2 linked regions of the Mesorhizobium onobrychidis genome follow. The protein of the gene in region 1 binds, or shares a complex with, the protein of each later gene. Links are inferred from orthologs where the notes say so. Each region holds a gene or a part of one and is shown on either strand. Other genes may lie near its edges.

Region 1 (3,160 bases):
GAACACCAGGTGCAAAAGCTGCTTCTTTCCGTCTTCCGCGGTCATGTCGGTCCTTCACATATCGTGAGTTTGTGACAGGTCTAGACCAAAGCCGCCGACTTTGGAACCATTGATGATATGTTCAACCGTCCAGCCCTGCGACGACGGCGGAGAGGACGGCGAGCAGTTCGCCGCTGCCGGCAACCAGCGCGCCGTGGTGGATCACTTCGCCGGCATAGCGCGGTGCGCGACCCCTCTGGTCGAGCAATGCGCCGCCGGCCTCGCGCAGGATGAGATCTGCCGCGGCGATGTCCCAGTCATGTGCGTTGGGTTTGACGAAGGTCGCGTCGAGCCTGCCATTGGCGACCATCGCCAGCCGGTAGGCGAGCGAGGGAATATAGGGCACGCGGCCCAGCCGGCCCTGCCATTCCGCCGGCATCAGGGCGATCAACGGCTTCGGCCCACCAATTTCGACCATCGCTGCCGGGCGGCGCACGGCAATGCGACGGCCATTCAGGAACGCCCCCTCACCGGGCAGCGCCCAATAGGTCTCCTCCGTGGCGGGACATTCGAGCACGCCGGCAAGCGTGCGGCCGTCCTCGACCACCGCGACGCTGACGCACCAGGAGCGCAGGCCTTCGAGGAAGCCGCGCGTGCCGTCTATCGGATCGACGACGAAGGTGCGGCGGGCGGCAAGCCTTGCCGGATCGTCGGCCGTTTCCTCCGACAGCCAGCCATAGTCCGGCCGCGCTGCAAGCAAGGTTTCGCGCAGATAAGCGTCGGCGGCGTGATCGGCCTCGCTCACCGGCGAGGTGCCGCCCTTCATCCAGACTTGCGGATTGTTGCCGAAATAGCGCATGGCGATGGCACCCGCCTCGCGGGCAGCGTCGCGCAGCAGCGGCAGATCCTCGCGAGCCCCGGCGGCGGAAGTGACCTGGTCAAGCTCCAGCAAGGGTCATGCCTTCGATCAGCAGCGTTGGTGCGGCGGTGCCGAAATTGCGATCGAGATCGCGCGCCGGAACCATGTTGAGAAACATGGTCTTCAGGTTCGAGGCGATGGTCACTTCCGCGACCGGATAAGCGAGTTCGCCATTCTCGATCCACAAGCCGGAAGCGCCGCGGCTGTACTCGCCAGTCACCATGTCGACGCCCTGGCCGAACACTTCGGTGACGTAAAAGCCTGATTTGAGCGACTTGATGAGGTCCTCGGGCGTCCGCTCGCCCGGCTCGATGGCAAGATTGGTCGACGACGGCGAGACGGAGGAGCCGTTGCGCGAGCCGCGCCCGTTGGTGGTCAGCCCCAATTCCCGCGCGGCCGAGGTCGATAGGAACCAGTGGTTCAAAACGCCCTTCTCAACCATGAGCAGCTTTTCGCCCTCGATGCCTTCGCCGTCGAACGGGCGCGACGCCTGGCCACGGAGCCGGAGCGGCTCGTCGGTGACGGTGATCGCGACCGCCGCTACCTGCTTGCCCATCATGTCGCGCAGAAAGCTGGTCTTGCGCGCGACCGACGCGCCGTTGATGGCGCCGGCAAGATGACCGGCGATGCCGCGGGCGACGCGCGGGTCGAACACCACATCGACCGGCCCAGTCGCCGCCTTGCGCGCGCCGATGCGCCGCGCGGCGCGTTCGCCGGCCTTGCGGCCGATGTCTTCGGGTGCGTCGAGATCGGAGAAATGCTGGCGCGATGAGAATTCATAATCGCGCTCCATGCCGGTGCCCTCGCCGGCGATGACGCTGGTCGAGCGCGAAAAACGCGAGGCGACATAGTGGCCGACAAAGCCGTGCGAGGTGGCGAGCACCAGCCCGCCAAGCCCGGCGCTGGCGCCGCTGCCGGCCGAATTGGTAACGCCCTTGACGGCAAGGGCCGCCGCTTCCGCGGCCAGCGCTGCTTCCTTCAACTGGTCGGCGGAGACTTCCGTCGCGTCGAACAGATCGAGGTCGCGCGGCTTCCTGACCAGCAGGGCTGGATCGGCGAGGCCCTGATAGGGATCTTCGGGCGAGACTTTCGCCATTGCTACGGCACGCTCGGCCAGTGCTTTCGGATCCGACGCGGCCGTCGCCGAGACGTTCGCAACCCGCTTGCCGACGAAGACGCGCAGCGAGACATCCTCGCTCTCGGACGCCTCGGTACCCTCGACCTTGCCAAGCCGCACCGACACGCCGGTCGAACGGCCGCGCACCGCAACCGCGTCGGCGGCGTCGGCGCCGGCCCGTTTGGCAGCCTCGACCAGGGCCGCAACGCGGTCGGTCAATTTCGCTGGGTCCAGCGTATCGGTCATGCGCGTGATCCTGTTTTTCCGCCGGCTATAAGGGGCGGCCGCTCCGCACCATCTATTGTTCCGATGAGGCTTGTGCAATGGCAGAAGTGGCAAACGGGGCAGATCGGCCAGCAGACACCCGGTTTTGGGCGGCATGATCGGAGCGGGTCCTCAAAGGCTGCTTCGGGGCGAATTCGGACTGGCCGATGGCCCATTGACGCCGTGCTCCGACCACATGCGGACGTTCGATTGCGGTAACGCCTTTGTCCTTTCCCACGCATGATCGGCACCTGCCCGAAACCGCTAAATTTAGCGATTTCTTGTGTGTCCTTGGAACTTTGTAGCTTGCGTTCCATTTTCAACCGCATGCGAGACTCTGTGATCCAAAGCATCAGGACTGCGGTGAACGTGTCGCCGCCGCGGTATTCGCTGGTCCTTCCCATATACAATGAAGAACAGGTGCTGCCTCGACTGATCGAGCGGATCAACTCCCTGATCTGCAGGTTGGATGGAGAGGCTGAGGCGATCTTCGTCGATGACGGAAGCCTCGATGGAAGCGTCGAATACCTTCGAAACATGGTCGCCGTCGAGCAGCGCTTCCGGCTGATCGAGCTTTCCCGCAATTTCGGCCACCAGGTCGCGATCACGGCCGGCATGGACGCTGCTGCGGGTGATGCCGTCATCGTCATGGATGCCGACCTGCAAGACCCGCCGGAGGTGGTTCTCGATCTGGTGGCGAAGTGGAAGGAAGGCTTCGAGATCGTCTATGCCCGCCGCGTCAAGCGTGAGGGCGAATCCTGGTTCAAGCGCTTTACGGCGAGTCTCTTCTACCGTCTGCTGGAGAAAATGACGTCGGTCGACATCCCGCGCGATGTCGGCGATTTTCGCCTGGTCGGCCGCAAGGCTCTGGAAACCTTCAA
Region 2 (3,119 bases), 930 kb from region 1 along the record:
GTGCCTTCGTGCCGCGTTGGGCGCATCTGCCGCTTTCCGGCGAAGGAGCGGCCCGCTTTGGCGGTCGCTGGAATCCGGTGGGCACCCCGGCGATCTATGCCGCGCGGGAATTGTCCACTGCTTGGGCGGAGTACAATCAGGGCTTTGTCCAGCATCCGGCGCTGATTGCGCAGCTCGAACTTTCAGGCGCGCGGCTGGCCGACCTGACGGACGCTGACGTGCTGACCAAGTTCGGCGTCACGGCAGACATTCACCGATGTGAATGGCGCGACATCATGGATCAAGGCCTGGTGCCTGACACGCACACGCTGAGAGATCGCCTGATTGCCGATAGGCAGCACGGTGTGATCTACCCGTCCTTCATGTCGCCGGGCGGCACTTGCGTCGCCCTCTGGCGATGGAACGAGAGCAACGCACCCCGTCTGAAGATCATCGATCCCGACCATCGCTTGCCGAAAACGCCGGCTTCATGGCTTTAGCGTAGTTCGAACTGGCCGCGCCGCCGCGAGCACACCTACGTCCATTTCTTTCAGCGTCTTCGGCCTGCCGCTATGCGGCAGGGACCCGAACACGTCCTCCGGCCGCGTGGCGGTAAACGCCGACACAGGCTTTAGCAGCACGCCTCCGGGGTGTCCTCGACCAGAAGGCGTGTGCCGGCCCCCCATTGCCTCCGCTCGCGGATCGCGCTGGGCAGGGTGACCTGCCCCTTGGTCGAGACAGTGGTCATGAGCCTTTCCGGGTTAGCCATAGGCGCATCCTCTGAATGTAAGACAAAACCAGCCGGCAGCTTCTATCAAACCCGCGTTCCACCGACCGTCATCTGGTTCATCCTGAGATGCGGCTGGCCGACGCCGACCGGCACGCCCTGGCCGGCCTTGCCGCACATGCCGATGCCGGTATCAAGCTTCATGTCGTTGCCGATCATCGAAACCCGATGCATGGCATCCGGCCCATTGCCGATCAGCATGGCGCCCTTGATCGGCTGCGTCACCTTGCCGTTCTCGATCATGTAGGCCTCCGTGCAGCCGAACACGAATTTGCCCGAGGTGATATCGACCTGGCCGCCGCCGAAGGAGACGGCATAGATGCCGTTCTTGACCGAGGCGATGATTTCGTCCGGCTCCATGTCGCCTGAAGTCATGTAGGTGTTGGTCATACGCGGCATCGGCTGGTGCGCATAGCCTTCGCGCCGTCCGTTGCCGGTCGCGTTCATGCCCATCAGCCGGGCGTTCTGGCGGTCTTGCATGTAGCCGACAAGCTTGCCGTCATCGATCAGCACGTTGCGGGCCGACGGCGTGCCTTCGTCATCGACTGTTAGCGAGCCACGCCGCTCGGCCATGGTGCCGTCGTCGACGACGGTGACGCCCTTAGCGGCCACCTGCTGGCCCATCAGCCCGGCGAAGGCCGATGTCTTCTTGCGGTTGAAGTCGCCTTCCAGCCCGTGGCCGACGGCCTCGTGCAGCATGACGCCCGGCCAGCCGCTGGACAGCACGATGTCGAAGGTGCCGGCCGGGGCCGGGATGGCCTCGAGGTTGACCAGCGCTTGCCGCAGCGCTTCCTTGGCGGCGTGCTTCCAGCTCTCCTCGACCAGGAATTCGCCAAAGCCTTTGCGTCCGCCCATGCCGTAGGAGCCGCTCTCCTGGCGGTCGCCATTGCCGACCACCACCGACACGTTGATCCTGACTAGCGGGCGGATGTCGCGCACCATCTGGCCGTCGGCGCGCACGATCTCGACATGCTGCCAGGAGGCGGCGAGCGACGCCGTCACCTGTCGCACGTGCGGATCCTCGGCTCGCAGCCACGCATCGATTTCCTGAAGGAGTTTGGCCTTGGCCTCGAAGGAGGGCGAGGGGATCGGGTTCTCGTCGCCATAGAGATGGCGGTTGGTGCGGGCGGGAGCCGCAGCAAGCGTGCCGGAATAGCCGCTCTTGACCGTCGAGACGGCGTCGGCCGCGCGCAGCAGCGATGCTTCGGAAAGATCGCTGGAATGCGCGTAGCCACTCGCTTCCCCGGCGACGGCGCGCAGGCCAAAGCCTTGGTCTGTGTTGAAATTGGCGGTCTTCAGCCGGCCATTGTCGAACATCAGCGCTTCGCTTTCGCTGTATTCGAGGAACAACTCGCCGTCGTCGGCGCCGTTGATGGTCTCGGCGACAATCTGCTTGATGCGATCGTCGGAAATGTCGAATTGGCCGATGAGGCTGTTCATGGCGCGGGCCCTTCAATAAGCAATTTACTGCATGTAGGCGCCAGGGCGCCGTTCGGCAATCTTCACGATGGAACGCTGCGATCCTAAGTCAAACGGCGTGCCATCACGATTTCGTCGATCTCCCGGCCTTCATGAAGAAAGCCGGCAGGTATGCAGCCTATTTCGTGAAAACCTTCTCGTTGATAAAACCGGATGGCCGCTAAATTTTCGGCGCTTACAGCCAACTCGACCTGCCTTATGCCCAATGCTCGGGCGTGATCGAGCAGCAGATTGAGCATCCCGACGGCGTATCCGCCGCCTCGCTCGCTGTCGCGCAAATAGACCATGATGACGCTCGCGCGGTGCGCCATCTTGCTGGCCCGCTGCCGCTTCAGGCCCATTATGCCGACAGGCTCCTCGCCGCGAAAGCTGACGACGACCGGGTTGTTCGTCAGGCGCCGCCGCCATTCCTCGTCGGGGAGATTCTCCCATTCCGCCGCGCTGCTGGCGAAGGCCTCGGGCGCAGCGCGCAAAGCCTCCAGGCGAATTCGCTTGAAGGTCTCGAAGTCGTCAGGATCGAGCAGTTTTAAAGTCAAACGTGCAGTCTCAAGGCAGGGCGGCGAAACCGTCGGCGAAACCCTTGAGCTCGACCGGAATGCCGATGCCTTCCTCCGGCGTCTGGAAGACGATGAAGGTGGCCGACGTTCCGGTCTTCAGCGTGTCGAGCAGCGGCTTTTCGAGAATGACCTCGGCATAGCAGCCGTCCTGGAAGCAGCGCACGAAATAGGCGCGGCCGATGTCCTTGCCGTCGACATTGAGGCCGAGTCCGTTGGGCAGCAGCACACCGAGCGGCGCCAGCACGCGCAGGATTTCGGCCTTGTTGTCGGCGGTGCGCAGCACGACGACGGAAAGCCCCATCTCGGGACGGTCCTCG

What was found. The genes of interacting proteins can lie anywhere in the genome.
Region 2: the proteins of IHQ72_RS25100 (region 1) and tldD are in contact, whole or in part, in a solved structure (PDB 5NJ9), measured with the Escherichia coli proteins. The link is inferred for Mesorhizobium onobrychidis from one-to-one orthologs.

The regions. Positions count from the first base shown.
Region 1 is NZ_CP062229.1:5,046,828-5,049,987, forward strand. The notes cover bases 90-3,029. They hold IHQ72_RS25100 (TldD/PmbA family protein), read right to left. Parts: upstream 2,262-3,029; coding sequence 918-2,261; downstream 90-917. Other genes in these bases: IHQ72_RS25095 (3'(2'),5'-bisphosphate nucleotidase CysQ), read right to left, coding at 122-931; IHQ72_RS25105 (glycosyltransferase family 2 protein), read left to right, coding at 2,700-3,029. Also shown: IHQ72_RS25090 (DUF4170 domain-containing protein), read right to left, coding at 1-45; more of IHQ72_RS25105, read left to right, coding at 3,030-3,160.
Region 2 is NZ_CP062229.1:5,976,702-5,979,820, reverse strand. Bases 1-2,921 are described here. They hold tldD (metalloprotease TldD), read right to left. Parts: upstream 2,207-2,921; coding sequence 794-2,206; downstream 1-793. Other genes in these bases: IHQ72_RS29510 (invasion associated locus B family protein), read right to left, coding at 2,792-2,921; IHQ72_RS29515 (GNAT family N-acetyltransferase), read right to left, coding at 2,290-2,781; IHQ72_RS29530 (RES family NAD+ phosphorylase), read left to right, coding at 1-479. Also shown: more of IHQ72_RS29510, read right to left, coding at 2,922-3,119. UniProt on the Escherichia coli protein: Metalloprotease involved in CcdA degradation. Suppresses the inhibitory activity of the carbon storage regulator (CsrA).